DNA from 2 places in the Arthrobacter sp. KUASC02 genome. Region 2 is predicted to be linked to the other one. Evidence: predicted binding sites of a transcription regulator. Region 2 holds the regulator's gene; the other holds the start of a gene.

Region 1 (8,719 bases), 980 kb from region 2:
CCTGCTGATCACGCACCACCCCCTTCTGCTCAAGGGCGTTACCTCCGTTGCGGCCACGACTGCCAAAGGCAAAGCCGTCCACCGCCTGATCGAATCCGGAACCGCGCTCCTGACCGTCCATACCAACGGTGACTCCGCGGTCGGGGGCGTCTCCGATGTCCTTGCGGACGCCCTTGGCCTCCATGATGTTGTGCCGCTGACTCCCGCCACGAACGGCCTGCCGGAGGAAGGCATCGGCCGCGTCGGGGACCTTGAAGACGTCATGACGCTCGGGGACTTCGCAGCTCGCGTCTACGGCATCCTGCCCTCGGTCGCCGGCGGCGTCAGGGTCTCCGGGGACAAGGATGGCCTGGTGCGGCGCGTCGCCGTGTGCGGTGGCGCGGGGGACTCCCTGTTCAACGAGGTCCGGGCGAGCAACGCCGACCTCTTCGTGACCGCGGACCTCCGCCACCACCCGGCGTCAGAGGCGCGTGAGAATGCCGTAAATGACAGGCCGTACCTCATCGACGTTTCCCACTTCGCCAGCGAGTGGCTGTGGCTGCCGGCCGCGGCTGAGGCACTCGGAAACGTCCTCAGCGACCAGGGCCACGACGTCGACATCCGGGTCAGCACCACCAACAGTGATCCGTGGGACTTCATTCTGACTCCGGGCTAAGCCTCGCGTGCGGGGGCCCTGCCGGGTTTAGCGAGGCAGGCGAGCACGCTAGGCGCTAGAGTCTAAACTGCGCCGGTCCGGTGCCCGGCCGTGGCCGGTAGGAACAAGCGGAGGTAATAGTGGCCAAGGCAGCACCGGCAGAACAGTTGAAATTGCTCGAACTGCAGGGACTCGACGCCAGGCTCAAATCGCTGTCCAACCGCCGCCGGACCCTCGAAAACGATCCCCGGATCAGCGACCTGCAGGCTGCGCTGTCCGTGGCCAACGGCGAACTCGGTGCCGCAAAAATGGCGGTCCATGACGCTGAAACCGAGCTCAAGCGCTCGGAAGCCGATGTGGAGCAGGTGGCGTCCAGGATCGAACGCGATGAAGCGCGACTGAACAGCGGCACCGGCCTGTCCAAGGACCTGGTTGCCCTGCAAAGCGACATCGCCTCGCTCAACAAGCGGCGCTCGGCCCTTGAAGACGTGGAGCTCGAGGTCATGGAACGGCTGGAGGGACTCCGTGAACGCCAGGCGGCCCAGCAGAAGATCGTGGATGACGTCCAGGGATCCTTCGGCGGGATCCGGGCTGAGCTGGACGCCGCCCTGGCGGAGATTGCCGCCGAGGCCGCCGAAGTGGGCGCCGCTCGTGCGGAGTTCGCCGCCGGCCTTGATGCCGGATTGCTGGCAATTTACGACAAGACGCTCGCCAAGCGCGGAGTCGGGGCGGCTCGGTTGTTCCACGGCAAATCCGAAGGTTCGGGGATGCAGCTGAGCCCAGGCGACCTTGCCGAGATCAAGGCAGCGGCCGAGGACGACATCGTGTTTTGCCCGGACTCCGGCTGCATCCTGGTCCGCTCCGCCGAATGGGCCTAGGCAGCGAGAATGATGTTGAGGGCGTGCGCTTTGCGTGAAGTGCCCTCGACCAGCTCGGCTTCCCACTTTTCGCTGGCCGCCTTGAGCAGCTGAGCAGGGGTCCGGGGAGCGGCACCCCGGCGCGTCAGCAGGTGGCGGGCCAGCTCGCCGCGCGTGTGCTTGGCGAAGTGGCTGACCACCTTGCGCACGCCGTTCACCTCCGTAAACACGTTGACGGCAACGGTCTGCGCCGGCGGGGGAGCCCAAGCCGCGTAATAAGTGCTGGAGCGGCAGTCCACCAGTAGCTCCCCTTCGCTTGCGGTTGCCAGGGCCGCCGAAATCTGCGGCTTCCAGAATGACGCCAGGCGGCCGACGTCGGGCAGTGACGTACCCATGGACAGCCGGTAGGCGGGCACCCGGTCAGCAAAGCGGATGGCGCCCCAGAGGGCGGAGATGACCAGCACCGATTCATCCGCCTTCCGGCGCTGCGCCGGCGTCAGCGACTGGTAGCCAAGTGCGTCGTACAGGACACCGGAATAGACCTGGTGCGCCGGCGCCGCCGGTTCCGTGTGCAGCCGGGTGTTGCGTTCGACGTCGGCACTGAGCGAAGCTCCGACGCCCAGCAGCGCGAGTGCGTCCCGGTGGGCGCTGACGTCCCCCAGTGCTTCGAGCACCTTTGCCCGGTAAGTGTTCAACACGGGAAAGCTCAGGGCGGTCCAGTCGACGGCTTCACCATGGACAGCGGGGGTCTTGCCTTCAGACGGGGGCAGCAGAATCAGCACCGTACGATCTTACCGGCGCGGGGGGGCGGAGTGCTGTGCCGGTGGTCAGGCCAGGTTCCGCCCCAGGAACGAGATGACATCCGGCAGGATGGAGCGCCAGTAGCCGCTGTCGTGGCCGCCGTCCTGGAACCCGCCTTCATGCTCCCCGGGCAGGCCGCTGACATAGTCCTTCACGCTGTAGAGCAGGTTGTCCGCGGTGCCGCAGTCGATCCTCTTGGGCAACATTTCCAGTTCCGGCCTGAGCGCGAAGATGTCGTTGGCCTCGAAGTCTGCGGCGCCGTCAAAGTTGTCCGCCCGCCCGGCGTCGTGCATGCTCCACACTGCCGGACTCATCGCTGCGACGGCACGGAGGCCGGGCAGCCGGTGCTGGGAGGCGAGGAGCAGGGCGCCGAAGCCGCCCATCGACAGGCCGAACACGGCGGTCCTGCCGGTGTCCAGCCCCTGGCTTGCCAGCAAAGGGAGGAATTCCTCCACCACCATGGACTGCGTGTCCGTTCCTGTTGCGCGCCGGTGCCACCAGCTTTCGCCGCCATCCACAGCCGCGATCGCAAAAGGCTGCCCGCCGCGGGCCACGTGCTGCGCCAGGACCCGGTCAGCCTGCAGGTCGTCGAAAACCATCCGGTGGTCCGCGCCCGTACCGTGCAGGAAGAGTGCCACGGGCAGGGGCTGCTGGTCGCTGCCGGCACTGCCGCCCGGAATCGCCACGGACCAGTTCGTCCCCGTATCCGGGCGGAACCTCGACGTGAAGGAACCACTGCGCACTTCCGCCCTCGACGCCGTCAGGCCGTCACTGACCGGCGCACACCCCGCCAGCACAGCGGCGGTCACACCGCCGGCTCCGAGTTCCAGCAGCCGCCTGCGTCCGAGCGTCGGGAATTCCATAAGCCGATCATAGGCGTGAAGGCCCCCATACCGGCCCGCCGCTCAGGCCGCCTTGATCGGCGGTTTGGCGGCGGCCGTCGCCGCCTGGTTTTCCCGGGCAAGGAACGCGGACAGTTCGCCGATGGTACTCATCAGCGGCGCCGGGAAGACAACCGTCGAGTTCTTGTCCACCGCGATTTCGACCAGCGATTGCAGGTTCCGCAGCTGCAGGGCCAGCGGATGCGCCATCATGGTGTCCGACGCGTCGCCGAGCGCCGCTGCCGCGATGGCCTCGCCTTCCGCGGCGATGATCTTTGCCCTCTTCTCCCGCTCAGCCTCGGCCTGGCGGGCCATTGCGCGCTTCATGCTCTCGGGCAGTTGGATGTCTTTCAGTTCCACCAGGGTCACCTCGACACCCCAGGCCAGCGTCAGGGCATCAAGGATTTCCCGGATATCGCTGTTGATGCGCTCGGTTTCTGACAGCGTCTGGTCCAGGCTGTGCCTGCCGACCACCTTCCGCAACGTGGTTTGCGCGATCTGGTCGATTGCGGCCGCGACGTTCTCGATGGCCACAACGGATTTCACGGCGTCGACCACGCGGTAGTAGGCAACGGCGGAAATGTCGACGCTCACGTTGTCCTGGGTGATGATGCCCTGCGACTGGATCGGCATGGTCACGATCCGCAGGCTGACCAACGGAAGGCGGTCGACAACCGGGATGATGAACCGCAGGCCCGGGAGCCGAATGCCCATGACCCTGCCAAGCCGGAAGAGCACCCCCTGCTCATACTGCCGCACGATCCGGATGGACATCTTCAGGAAGATGAGCAGCAGCACTGCGACGGCGATAGCGATGTACGTACTGGTGGGGTCCATCAGGATCCCCTCTTTTCTTGCATGAGTTGACCTGGTCCAATTGTCCCACCTGGCGCCCGAAACGTCCCTCCGTGCGCCCGAAACGTCCCTCCGGGGCGGTCCGCAGGACGTCCCGCACGGCGGGTGCCGGTGCAGCACGTAGAATGAAATGCGGATGGGTTGACCAGGCGGCCGCGCGTCACGCAAGTGGCTCGAGGAACGTCCGGGCTCCGCAGAGCAGGGTGGTGGGTAACGCCCACTCGGGGCAACCCGCAGGCCAGTGCCACAGAGAATAGACCGCCTGCGTCGCGCCGGTTTGAAAGCGGCACGAAGCAGGTAAGGGTGAAACGGCGGTGTAAGAGACCACCAGCTTCCCGGGTGACCGGGAAGGCTAGGTAAACCCCACCCGGAGCAAGGCCAGACAGGGCACGTTCGAGGGCTGCTCGCCCGAGTGTCCGGGTAGGCCGCTGGAGGGCGTCGGCAACGGCGTTCGTAGATGGATGGCCGCTACTCCCGCACCGGCAACGGCGCGGGAACACAGAACCCGGCGTATCGGTCAACCCATCCATCACCGCTTTGGCGGCACATCTGCCGTCACCGGCATGTGAGTGACTTCACGCTTTGCGGGGCAGTACTGGCGGCGTCGCCGCCCTAGAATGGATAGCGAACGTAGAAGTTCTGCCGCCGGGTCTGCGTTCGCAGCCGGCGGTTTTTCTTTGCGATTCTCCAAGGTGTCCGGGGTGGACCGAATCCCCGCCGATGCCTGTGCCCCGGAATACCTCCGGTGGCCGACATCCGCATACGAGGACGTATGTGGTTGACCCAAGGAAGGTAGTTCTGTGAGCCAGACGTCAGATTCTTGTCTTGATACGTGGATGGGCCGTGAGGCACTTGCCGAGGCCATGATCCCGGTGATCGGCCGGCTGTACCGCGAGAACAACGTGGTGACTTCCATCCACGGCCGCAGCCTGATCAACAAGTCCACCATGAACATCCTGAAGGCGCACCGTTTCGCGCGCCGGATGAGCAAGGACGAGCTGCTCCTGGAAGAGACGGCCCCGTTGCTGGATGCCCTCGCCGGGCTGGATCTGGGTGCTGCTGCCATCGACATCGCCCGCCTGAACCAGAAGTTCAAGGCCGAGGCCAACGGTGCGAGCCTGGAGGAGTTCCTGCGCGCTGAACTCGCGGACGTCGTGGGCAAGCGTGGCGGCGACGACCGCACCAGCACTGACGTCGTGCTCTACGGCTTTGGCCGCATCGGCCGCCTGCTGGCGCGCCTCCTCATCGAAAAGGCCGGTGGCGGTCACGGACTCCGTCTACGCGCGATCGTGGTCCGCCGCGGCTCGGACAACGACCTCGCCAAGCGCGCCAGCCTGCTGCGCCGCGACTCCGTTCACGGATCGTTCGAGGGCACCATCAAGGTGGACACCGAGAACAACACCATCACGGCCAACGGTGTCCAGGTCCAGGTCATCTACTCGGACAACCCCTCCACCGTGGATTACACGGCCTACGGCATCAAGGACGCCCTCGTGGTGGACAACACCGGACGCTGGCGCGACGCCGAAGGCCTGTCCCAGCACCTCCTGAGCAAGGGCGTCTCCCGCGTCCTGCTCACGGCACCCGGCAAGGGCGAGCTGAAGAACATCGTCCACGGCATCAACCACGGCACCATCCTGGACTCGGACAAGATCGTCACCGCGGCGTCCTGCACCACCAACGCCATCACCCCGGTCCTGAAGGCCATCAACGACAGGTTCGGCGTGGTCCACGGCCACGTCGAGACGGTCCACTCGTTCACCAACGACCAGAACCTGATCGACAACTTCCACAAGGGCGACCGCCGCGGCCGCTCCGCCGCGCTGAACATGGTGATCACCGAAACCGGTGCCGCCAAGGCCGTGGCCAAGGCGCTCCCCGAACTCCTTGGCAAGCTCACCGGCAGCTCCATCCGCGTCCCGACCCCGGACGTTTCCCTGGCCATCCTGAACCTGAGCCTGGAGAACGGCACCACCAAGGACGAGGTCAACGACTTCCTGCGGCAGATGTCCCTGCACTCCGAGCTGCGCAAGCAGATCGACTACATCGATTCCCCCGAGGTCGTCTCCACGGACTTCGTCGGTTCCCGGCGTGCCGGCATTGTTGACGGCCTGGCCACGATCTCCAACGACAAGAACCTGGTCCTCTACGTCTGGTACGACAACGAGTTCGGCTACAGCTGCCAGGTGGTCCGCGTGATGGAGGAAATGGCCGGTGTCAACCCGCCGTCGTTCCCCGTCAAGGAACCCGCCGCGGCGCTGGCAGCAATCGCGGTCTAGCAGTCCGGACGGGATCCGGGTCTGAGGTTTCCCGGCCGGTGCTCTGGCATCGGCCGGGAAACGGACCCAAAATGGTGTCATGGAACACGAATCGACTCTCGAACATGAAACCACCCTCGAACACGCCCTCGACGTAGCGCGGCAGAACCACAAGGAAGCTACCCGCCTCCTCGAACAGGCGCGAGTGGCGCATGCTGCGGGAGAGATTCCCGATAGCAGGATCAAACAGCTTGAGGAGCTGCTGGACCTCGCCACCGTGGACCTGAAACGTGTGATGAAAGAGCAGTAACTGCCCCTCCACACTGTGGATATCGGCCGCATTGTCAGTGGCCGCACCTAAGCTCGTCCGGTGCGTAGGAATCAACATCGGGCTCTGCAACCATGACCATCAGCTGGGCGGCTTACCGGCGTGCACGGCGCCGCTCCCGCCAGGCCTGGGCTGTACTGATAGTGCTGGCCGCCGGCCTGGTTTCAGCCGTGTGCTGGTTCTTTACGGCAGGCCAGTTTGCCGTGGCGGAGCCGTCCGTCACGGGCCCCAGCACCGCTCCTGTGCTTGATCCGGCGTGGATGAAAGCTGTTCCGCCTGTCCGGCCTGTACCGGAAGGCCGTGCGGCCGATGCGCTGGAATCGCTCGAGGTGAAAGGGCGGGCGGCCAACGACAACTACGAACGCACCGCATTCGGCCAGGCCTGGCTGGATGTGGACCGCAACGGCTGCGACACCCGCAATGACATCCTCCGGCGGGACCTCGGCGGGGCACAGTTCACCGAGGGTTCCCGGTGCCGCGTGGCACGCGGGGAATTCCATGAGCCGTACACCGGAGCGGTGGTGACCTTCACCAGGGGAGCGGAGAGCAGCAAAGCCGTCCAGATTGACCACGTCGTGGCCCTGGGCGACGCGTGGCAGAAGGGCGCCCAGCAATTGACGCCGCTACAGCGTCAAAACCTCGCCAACGATCCCCTGAACCTCGTGGCCGCCGACGGTCCCGCCAACCAGGAAAAGAGCGCCTCGGACGCAGCCGGCTGGCTTCCGAAAAACAAGGCCTTCAGGTGCCACTACGTGGCCCGCCAGATCTCAGTGAAAGCTGCCTACGCGCTGTGGGTGACCCAGGCCGAAAAAGACGCCATGAATCGTGTCCTGGCCTCGTGCCCGCAGCAGCAGACCCTCATTCCGCGATAGGACGACCGCTAGGGGCGGCCGCCCGGTGTCCGATTAAAACCGGTGTCCGACGAAAACCGGTGCCCGATTAAAAATCAGTGCCCGAACGGGTCGGGGTCGACGCCGGGCATCCACGTCAGGCCGGGAACGCCCCAGCCGCTCCGCTTGGCCTGCTTCATGGCTTTGCGGGCGTAGCGGTCCATCAGCCGGTTCACGTAGAGCTTGCCGTCCAGGTGGTCGTATTCATGCTGGATTATCCGGGCGAACCAGTCCGTGGCCTCGAAGTCCACCGGATTCCCGTCACCGTCGAAGCCCTGCACCCGAGCCCACTCCGCGCGCTTGAGCGGGTACTGGCCGCCGGGGAAGGACAGGCAGCCCTCCACTTCCTCATCGGGGTCCGGGAGGGCGCCGGAAACCTTGGACAGCGTCAGGACCGGGTTCACCACGGCGCCGGCAGGGGGCACGCCGTCGTCGTTCGCGAACTTGTACACAAAGATGCGCTTGCCAACGCCCACCTGGGGGGCGGCGAGCCCCACGCCGTTGGCGGCGTCGTTCGTTTCGAACATGTCGGCGATAAGGGTGCGGAGTTCGTCGTCGAAGACTTCCACTTCGGCGGCCCGGCGGTGGAGAACCGGCTCGCCCCAGATGGTGATCGGCAGAACGGTCATGTCAGGTGGTTCCTTTGATGCAGTGCGGAAACAAGTAAAGGCCGCACCGGATAACCGGTGCGGCCTTTAGGTAAGGGCGAAAATCCTGCCCTTCATGAGGGTGAGCTACGGGGGTTGAACCCGCGACCTCCTGGACCACAACCAGGCGCTCTGCCAACTGAGCTAAGCCCACCATGTGCCCCGCGAGACCGTCCGGGTTACCGGCTGTCTTGGAAGGCAACGTCATATAGCTTACCTGCTCCGCGGGGCTGTTTTTGCCACTTTTGCCGGTTTTAGGAAAATTTCCTTCAAACGTGGCGCAGATTACTTTTCCGTCGCCGCTGCAAGGGACTCGGCGGAGGCCATGACGGACTTCGAAATGCGCTGGGCGGTGGCACTGTCCGGTCCCGGCGCCGGGACGAAGACTGCCTCCCGGTAGTAGCGCAGCTCATCGATGGAATCCTTGATGTCGCCGAGGGCGCGGTGCCCGCCGTGCTTGGCCGGAGCCTGGAAGTAGGCCCGCGCGAACCAGCGCCGCGACAGTTCCTTGATGGTGCTGACGTCAATGACCCGGTAGTGCAGGTGCTCCACCACCGCCGGCATGTCC
Region 2 (8,719 bases):
CTTTCCTTCAGAGCCAACAGGGCAGAGATCATTCTCTGCCCTTCGCCATTTCTCCGGCGGGTTCTGATCTGGGCCCGCTCCGCACCTTCCGGAACAGGACCCCGCACCCATGAGCACCACAGCAGCCACCGAAACACAGCCTTCCAAGTCCACCTCAAACCTGCGCGTCAGCGAATTCCAGGCGCTTCCGTCACCCCAGGACATGATCGCGGAACTTCCGCTGGACGCCCGGGTTGCTGACGTCGTCGAACGCGGCCGGGATGAAGTCCGGGCCATCATGGACGGCGTGGACGACCGCCTGCTGGTGATCGTGGGCCCCTGCTCCATCCATGACCCCAAAGCCGGCCTGGAATACGCCCGCAGGCTGGTGAGCCAGGCCGAGAAGCACAAGGAAGACCTGCTGATCGTGATGCGGACCTACTTCGAGAAGCCCCGCACCACGGTGGGCTGGAAGGGCCTCATCAACGATCCGCACCTGGACGGCAGCCACGACATCGCCACCGGCCTGCGGGCAGCCCGCCGGTTCCTGAAGCAGGTCACCTCGCTGGGCCTCCCCACGGCCACGGAATTCCTGGAACCCATCAGCCCGCAGTACATGGCCGACCTCGTGTCCTGGGGCGCCATCGGTGCGCGCACCACGGAAAGCCAGATCCACCGCCAGCTGGCGTCAGGGCTGTCGATGCCCATCGGGTTCAAGAACGGGACCGACGGCGACCTCCAGGTTGCGGTGGATGCCTGCAGCGCCTCAGCGGCCTCCCAGGCGTTCCTGGGGATCGACGGCGACGGCCGGGCGGCGCTGGTGGCCACGGCCGGCAACCCGGACACCCACGTGATCCTCCGCGGCGGCCGCAAGGGCCCCAACTACTCCGCGGCCGACGTCGAAGCCGCGTCCGCCAAGCTGGCGGCCAAGCAGCTCAACCCCAGGCTCATTGTGGACGCCAGCCACGCCAACAGCGGCAAGAGCCACCACCGCCAGGCCGAGGTGGCCCTGGAAATCGGCGCCCAGCTGGAAGACGGCGGAGCGGCAGCCGCGGCGATTGCCGGCGTCATGCTGGAGAGCTTCCTGGTGGGCGGCGCGCAGAACCTCGACGTGGCCGAGCACGCCGCAGGCACCGACGAACTGGTCTACGGCCAGAGCGTGACGGATGCCTGCATGGAGTGGGATGTCACGGCGTCGGTACTGGGCCAGCTGGCATCGTCGGCCCGCAAGCGCCGCGGCGCCGGCCAGGGCTGAAAGTCCCTGGCGGTTCAGCGAAACTGGTTACTGAAAATGACTTTCACAATGGCACCATCAGCCACTAGAGTAACTAGCACAGGGTAGGTTGATGGCTCAGCATCGGCACACCGCAATGGGGTTTCAATGGGGTTGCCTTTATCAGCTGTTAACAAAGGAATAAGGGAAATGTCCGCAGAGTCGAACTTCTCGAACGCTCAGTTCCTGACTGTGGCCGAAGTGGCCGAGCTCATGCGCGTTTCCAAAATGACCGTGTACCGCCTTGTTCATTCCGGAGAGATGCCGGCCGTCCGGTTCGGCCGCTCCTTCCGGGTGCCCGAGACCGCCGTCGAACAGTACGTCAAAGGTGCTGTCGTGGAAGGCCAAACGGACACCGCCTAACCTCCGCAGCGGCCGCAACCAAGGGGTGCGGTCTGGCGGGCGGTCAGTGGGAGCGCCGGATAAGCGGTACCCTGTTAGGGAACGTTTTTCGTTATTGTAAGAATCTGTTTGTTGTTTAGTCTGTTGCCTAGTCCACGGACCTCTTCCATCAGACAGGTACTCCATCTAGTTTGTAAGGAACTTTCGTGGGTTCAGTTATTAAGAAGCGTCGCAAGCGTATGGCCAAGAAGAAGCACCGCAAGTTGCTTCGTAAGACCCGCCACCAGCGCCGTAACAAGAAGTAGAGATACTTCCTACAGCGTGAGATGCCCGTTGCCTTTGGCAGCGGGCATTTTTCTTTGCTTGGTTCCCCGGCAACAGCGCTTCGCCGTCGCTTAGACACGCCCGAAAGGCGCTCCGACGGTCGCTGGGCGACCTGTGTCGCGCGTTCGGTCGCGATGCGCTCCTACGCGAAGCACTGTGGCCGATTGAGGCTCCGGAAGCTCAGCGGGCAGGCCACTCGTGTGGTGAGAGTTAAACCGTGGGTCCGCGGAAGCGGGTGAAACCCCGCCAGAGGCCGTAGGCGGCGCCGCCGACAGTCGCGGCTTTCAGCCCGAGCGTTGCGGCGCGGCGCCCGGAGCGGAAGTCGTACACCGGCCAGTTGTTGTCCCGGGCGTGGCGGCGGAGCCGGGCGTCGGGATTGATGGCCACGGGATGGCCCACCATGCTCAGCAGCGGAATGTCATTGTGTGAGTCGCTGTAGGCCCAGCAGCGCTTGAGGTCCAGGTCCTCGGCGTCCGCGATGCCCTGGACGGCCACGGCCTTGGCCTGGCCGTGCAGGATGTCGCCCACCAGCCGGCCGGTGTAGGCCCCGTCCATGACTTCACCGACGGTTCCCAGGGCGCCGGTCAGGCCCAGCCGGGTGGAAATCACGGTGGCCACCTCGATGGGGGTCGCCGTCACCAGCCACACCATGCGCCCCACCCGGAGGTGCTGCTGGGCCAGGGCTTTGGTGCCGGGCCAGATCCTGGACTCAATCATTTCGTCGAAGACTTCTTCGCCGAGGGCTTTGATGTCCTCCACGGTGATGCCGGCTGCAAGGGTCAGGGCCGAGTCCCGGACCGCGTGGACGTCATCCATGTTCTCGCCGCGGAGAATGAACTTGAACTGCTTCCACGCCATGCCTGCTGCCTGCGGCAGGGTGAAGGCGCCGCGCTGGTGCATTTTTCGGGCCACGTGGAAGAGGCTGGCGCCCTTCATGAGCGTGTTGTCGACGTCGAAGAAGGCGGCCTCGCCGTGCTGCAGCGCACCGGCCGGCTGCCGGACTACGGCGACATACTTCTCCTCGGGCATGACTTGAGTCTAGTCAATGGTCGAGTCCGCGCTGTCGCGGCCTCGCAGACGAGTCCATGCTGATGGGTGCACACAGATGCGCGCCCCCGTCGCAGCGGGGCGGCAGCCCGGGCTACGGTTAAGGCATGGCAAAACCCGACGTCGTCCTGATCACCAAAGCTGACTGCCACCTCTGCGAGGCGGCGCGCGACGCCGTCGGACGGGTCACAGCGGCACTGGGACTTGAGTGGACGGAACAACTGGTGGACAACCAGCCGGAGCTGCGCGAGCGTTACGCCGAAGAGATCCCCGTTGTCCTGGTGGACGGTATCCAGCGGGACTTCTGGAAGATCGACGAAACCCGCCTCGAGCGGATACTACGCCAGGCTGTGGCCAAATAGCCGCGACGACTTCTGCTTTGTTGGCAGCGCGGAGGGGGCTCTAGAGTGGACTCACAACGCGACGCAATGGAGCAGATAGTGACTTCGCTGGATTCATCCCCCGAGGCTGTCCACGGGGATAGCGGAACTGCGGCCAAGCAGATTCCGCCCGCGGCCGTGGCCCGGCTGACCATCTATTTGCGCGCCCTCACCACCATGCTGGCCGAAGGGATCGAACGCGTCTCGTCCGAGTCCCTGGCCGAAGCCTCCGGCGTCAGCTCGTCCACCCTCCGCAAGGACCTCTCGCACGTCGGGTCCTACGGCACCCGCGGTGTCGGCTACGAAGTGCAGTACCTCAGCCGCAACATCTCGGCCGCACTCGGGCTCACCCGGGACTGGAAAGTGGCAATCGTGGGCGCCGGTAACCTCGGCAAGGCCCTGGCGCGGTACGGCGGCTTCGAATCACGGGGCTTCGACGTCGTGGCCATTTTTGACGCCGACCAGATGGTGGTGGGCAACGAGGTGGGCTGGCTGCGCGTCAGCGACGTCGCGGACCTGGAGCCTGTCCTCCAGCGGACCGGTGCCAACATGGTGGTGCTCGCCCTGCCGGCCGCCGTGGCCCAGGGTGTGTGTGACCGCGTCATCGCCGCCGGCGTGCGAAGCATCCTCAGTTTTGCGCCCGTGATGCTCCAGGTGCCGCCGGGCGTGAACCTGCGCAAGGTGGACATGGCCACCGAGCTGCAGATCCTGGCCTACCACGCCCAGCGGATCCAGAACCCCGACGACGGCGAGTAATCCCGCCGTCGAGAAGTGCCGCCGCTAGCGCCCGTAGGGGTAGCCCGGCTGCCCGTACGGGCCGGCGTACGGCTGGTACTTCCGGAAGTACGGCGCCGACCCGGGCAGGTACAGGAGCACGATCGCCGCGGCCCCGGCCAGGATGGACGGCGTCCCGAGTCCCATCTGCAGAACGCCCAGCAGGGAGAAGGCCGCGAAAATGGTACCCAGGACACGGGCCCAGTTGCGGCCCTTCCGGACGTTGAATGCCACCAGCGCGTACAGCAGCACGCCGACGGCGGCAATCAGCACCACCATTCCCACAATGACGCCCTTCACGGCCTCGAAATCCACGTCCGCTCCGCTGGTTGCCAGCCTGGCATCGAACTGGCTGCGCATGGCGGGGTCGTCAATGGAACCTATCGAGAGGAACACTGAGCCCACCCAAAGCGCGCAGGCGACGATCAGCAGCCAGAACGAGAGGTTGACCAGCGGGGGAGCGGCGGTGCCCGAGCTTCCCTGCTGCGGCAGTTCGGAGGGGTAGGCGAAGTACTGCGGCTTCCCGGACTGCTGCGGCTGCGCATACTGCGCCTGGCCGAACTGCTGCTGGGGCTGGCCGTACTGGGGCGCCTGGCCGTACTGCGGGGCCTGCGCGTACTGCGGCGGATGCGCAAAGGCGGACGGACCCTGCCCGTACTGCGGTGCCGGCTGGCCGTAGGAACCGCCGCTTGGATCGCTGGGATACGACGGCGGGACGGGCGGAGTGCTCATTAGTGATCCTTTGTGAGTCGGTTACTCAGTAATAGACACCGGGATCAGCCACCTCACCTGCCCCCAGCGTGATTTTGGTAACACGGTACCGTGCGGAAGGGCATTCTGGGCATAGTTTGCGGCTCAATTTCCGCTCAAGAGCTTGCCGGCCAAACGCAGAGGGCGCGGACTCCGGAGGCCCGCGACTGATTTCGCCGGTGCCTTCCAAAGTCCACGCCCTCCGGCTGTGGAACTGTGGTGCTGTGGAACTGTGATGCTGTTGAACGTGGTGCTGCGGGGTGAGTTAGCGTCCGTAGGGGTTGCCCGGCTGGGCGTACGGGCCGCCGAACGGCTGCTGCTTCTGGAAGTACGGCGCTGATGCCGGCAGGTAGAGCATCACAATGGCTGCGATCCCGAGCAGTACCGCGATGGAGCCGACGCTGAGCGGAAGCAGGCTGAAGATCGAGAGTGCGGCAAATACGGTGCCCAGGATGCGCGCCCAGTTCTTGCCCTTGCGCACGTTGAAGGCGACCAGGGCGTAGAGCCCGGCACCGATCAGGCCCATCACAACCATGGTTCCGATGACCACGCCCTTGATTGATTCAAAATCGATGTCTGCGCCGCCTGCCCGCATCTGCTCCTCGAAGGTGCTCCGCATGGCGGGATCATCCAGCGCGGGAATGGCGACCAGCAGGGAGATGAGCCAGAGGGCGCCCGCAGCAATGATCATCCAGAACGCGTTGTTGACCATCTTCGGAACCCCGGCGGCTCCGGGACCCTGCGGCTGTTCGGACGGGTACTGGGCATAGGGGGACTGGCCGTACTGCTGCGGCGCCTGGCCGAACGGCTGCTGGCCGTACTGGGGAGCGGCCGGGGGCTGCTGTCCGTACTGGGGCTGTCCGTACTGCGGAGCGGCCGGTGGCTGCTGTCCGTACTGGGGTGCGTTCTGGCCGTACTGGGGAGCGCCCGGCGGCGTGTTTTGGCCGTACTGCGGAGCGGCCGGGGGCTGCTGTCCGTACTGGGGTGCGGCAGGTGACTGCGGCGCGTTCTGCCCGTACTGGGGAGCGTCGGGGCCAGGCTTGCCGTTCTCGGGTTCGTTCGGGGTGGCTGGAGGCGTGCTCATAGTTGGTCCTTCGCGGGTCGACTACTGACAAAACGGGTACCGGGATCAGTGACGGTTCCCCTGCCCCCAGCATGGTTTGGTTCCACCGTACCCCGCTGCGGTGGCCCGATGGATCATTCCGCAGAGGTATTCTGGCCGGCCCGGTTCAGCAGCCGGATTAAGCACAGCACCCCGCTCCGTCTCGGGGACGGAGCGGGGTGCTGTTGGTGCAGAACTACGAAGCGAAGAACTAGGCTGCCGGAGCGATGAACGCGAGCTCAAGGTTGATGGCAACCTTGTCGCTGACCAGCACGCCGCCGGCTTCGAGGACGGCGTTCCAGGTCAGGCCGAAGTCCTTGCGGCTGATGGTGGTTTCGGCGGTGAGGCCGGCGCGGGTGTTGCCGAACGGATCCACAGCCACCCCGTGGAGCTCGGTTTCGAGCGCCACCGGGCGGGTGACGCCCTTGATGGTGAGATCGCCCTGGAGCTCGTAGGCGTCGCCCTTGGGAACGATCGCGTTGGAGACGAAGGAGATTTCCGGGAACTTCTCGACGTCGAAGAAATCTTCGCCGCGGACGTGGCCGTCGCGGTTGACGTCGCCCGAGTCAAAGCTGGCGGTCTGGATGGTGGCGTTGACCTTGGAGTCGGCAACGTCCTGGGCGAGGTCCAGCGTGGCTGCGGCGTCGGTGAACTGGCCGCGGACCTTGCTGATGCCTGCGTGGCGCACCGTGAAGCCGATTTCGCTGTGCGAGTTGTCGAGGGTCCAGGTGCCGGTGGTGATGTTGGCGGGCAGTGCCATGGTGTTGCTCCTTGTGATCTGTGATGGAAGTTCTCTTGCGGAAGGACATCTGATCGCCAGCCGAAACTTCTTTGCTTGAAGTCTCAACTAACTGCTTCACCCAGTATAAACATGCATATGCATCTTTTATTCCAACTCCGGGGAACATTTCTCCAAACTTCTCAGTTCTACTTCCTGTAGAAGATTTCAGATCACCCGACATCTTTGAGAAACTGGTAAACATGCCCCAAGCCACTGTTCATCTCCTTCGCCATGGCGAGGTCCACAATCCGGACGGAATCCTCTACGGACGGCTGCCGGAATTCCACCTCTCCGAACTCGGGCAGCAGATGGCCAAGACGCTCGCCGTGCACTTCAGCGACCGCGTGGCCGACGGGGCGAACATTGTGCATCTCGTGGCCTCGCCGCTGACCCGCGCCCAGGAAACGGCCCTGCCCATCTCCGAAGCGCTGAACCTTGAAATCCACACCGAGGCGCGCATCATCGAGGCCGGCAACCACTTCGAAGGGCTCCGGGTCAACAAGGCCGAGCTCCTCAAGCCCAAGCACTGGCCGCACCTGCGCAACCCGTTCATCCCGTCCTGGGGTGAGCCCTACAAAGCCCAGGCCGCACGCGTCATCGCCGCAGTCCAGGACGCGCGCCTCCGTGCCATCGAGCTGGGCGGAGACCACGCGGAAGCCATCCTGGTCAGCCACCAGCTCCCCATCTGGTCCACCCGGCTGAGCGCCGAGGGCAAGCCCCTCTGGCACGATCCGCGCAAGCGCGAATGCACCCTCACGTCCATCACGTCGCTGGTTTTCGACGACGACGGCACCCTCCTGCGCGTGGAATACAGCGAGCCCGCTGCCGCACTCCTGCCCGGCGCCTCGAACACCCCGGGAGCCTGAGCGTGTCCCGATTCAAGTTCACCGCGGCGGCCGGCGCCCGCGACGTGACCACCGCAGCCTCCCGCCGCAGTGTGCTGGCCGCCGGCGGCCTGGGGCTGGCCGCGCTCACGCTGGGGCTTTCCGCGTGTGCCCAGGAAGACGCCCTGGCCAAGCAGGCCAAGGCCGGGGACAACAAGAACTACGTTGCCGGTGACGGGTCTGTGACCGAGTTCGCTGCTGCCGACCGCAAATCCGCCGTCAGCATCAAGGGAACCCTCTTTGACGGCACCACCGTGGAGCCGGCGGACTTCGTCGGAAAAGTCACCGTGCTCAACTTCTGGTTCGCTGCCTGTGCGCCGTGCCGCGTCGAAGCGCCGTCGCTCGAGGCCCTTCACCAGGAGTTCAAGCCGCAGGGAGTGCAGTTCTACGGCGTCAACCTCCGCGATGAAAAGGCCGCAGCCGAGGCGTTCGACAAGACGTTCAACCTGACCTACCCGAGCTTCCACGACAAGGACGGCGGCGTGCTCCTGGCCGTGTCCGGGCTGGTTCCTCCGGGTGCCGTGCCCACCACGCTGGTGCTCGACAAGCAGGGCCGGGTGGCCTCCCGTGTCCTCGGGGAAATCCAAAAGGGCACGCTCAAGGCCCTCATCGCCGCCGCCGTGGCAGAGTAACGGCGGCGCCCCCACGTGAACAGCTCCTTCGCCGAAGCCATCCTGAACGGTTCCCTGCTGCTTGCCATCCCGGTGGCTCTGCTCGCCGGATTCGTGTCCTTCCTCTCACCGTGCGTCCTGCCCCTGGTGCCGGGATACCTGGGCTATGTGACCGGGCTGACCGGCGTGGACCTGGAGAAGCAGAAGCGCGGCCGCATGCTGGCCGGAATCGGCCTGTTCGTGCTCGGCTTCTCGGTGATTTTCGTCCTGCTCGGCGGGGCGTTCGGCCAGCTGGGTTCGATGATCAGCGGCGGCCAGAATGCCTGGATCACCCAGGTGCTGGGTGTTCTGGTGATCATCATGGGCGTCGTGTTCATGGGCGGTTTCAGCTGGCTGCAGCGGGATGCCAAAATCCATGCCAAGCCGCCGGCCGGACTGTGGGGCGCGCCGTTGCTGGGGATCACCTTCGGCC

Evidence for each region. The regulator Rex, encoded in region 2, represses fermentation and respiration genes when NADH is low (regulators of the CRP and FNR family bind a similar motif). The targets are predictions, from matches to a motif close to CTTGTGAANNNNTTCACAAG.
Region 1: a site for Rex is predicted at 4,591-4,610, ahead of AC6JAC_RS09690 (glyceraldehyde-3-phosphate dehydrogenase). Genes of this name have one in related genera too.

Annotation. Positions count from the first base shown of each region.
Region 1 covers NZ_AP046053.1:2,113,583-2,122,301, forward strand. Annotated here, with positions in the region: gene AC6JAC_RS09660 (Nif3-like dinuclear metal center hexameric protein) at 1-655, shown strand, start outside; gene AC6JAC_RS09665 (zinc ribbon domain-containing protein) at 775-1,512, shown strand; gene AC6JAC_RS09670 (YaaA family protein) at 1,509-2,273, opposite strand; gene AC6JAC_RS09675 (alpha/beta hydrolase) at 2,319-3,155, opposite strand; gene AC6JAC_RS09680 (slipin family protein) at 3,198-4,010, opposite strand; RNA gene rnpB (RNase P RNA component class A) at 4,166-4,557, shown strand; gene AC6JAC_RS09690 (glyceraldehyde-3-phosphate dehydrogenase) at 4,829-6,307, shown strand; gene AC6JAC_RS09695 (hypothetical protein) at 6,387-6,596, shown strand; gene AC6JAC_RS09700 (HNH endonuclease family protein) at 6,689-7,486, shown strand; gene def (peptide deformylase) at 7,561-8,133, opposite strand; tRNA gene AC6JAC_RS09710 (tRNA-His) at 8,233-8,305, opposite strand; gene orn (oligoribonuclease) at 8,437-8,719, opposite strand, start outside.
Region 2 covers NZ_AP046053.1:1,131,518-1,140,236, forward strand. Annotated here, with positions in the region: gene AC6JAC_RS05180 (3-deoxy-7-phosphoheptulonate synthase) at 110-1,234, shown strand; gene AC6JAC_RS05185 (helix-turn-helix domain-containing protein) at 1,403-1,615, shown strand; gene AC6JAC_RS05190 (30S ribosomal protein bS22) at 1,801-1,899, shown strand; gene AC6JAC_RS05195 (HAD family hydrolase) at 2,129-2,947, opposite strand; gene AC6JAC_RS05200 (glutaredoxin family protein) at 3,073-3,327, shown strand; gene AC6JAC_RS05205 (redox-sensing transcriptional repressor Rex) at 3,406-4,101, shown strand; gene AC6JAC_RS05210 (hypothetical protein) at 4,126-4,851, opposite strand; gene AC6JAC_RS05215 (hypothetical protein) at 5,135-5,953, opposite strand; gene AC6JAC_RS05220 (YceI family protein) at 6,183-6,731, opposite strand; gene AC6JAC_RS05225 (histidine phosphatase family protein) at 6,953-7,618, shown strand; gene AC6JAC_RS05230 (TlpA family protein disulfide reductase) at 7,621-8,268, shown strand; gene AC6JAC_RS05235 (cytochrome c biogenesis CcdA family protein) at 8,284-8,719, shown strand, end outside.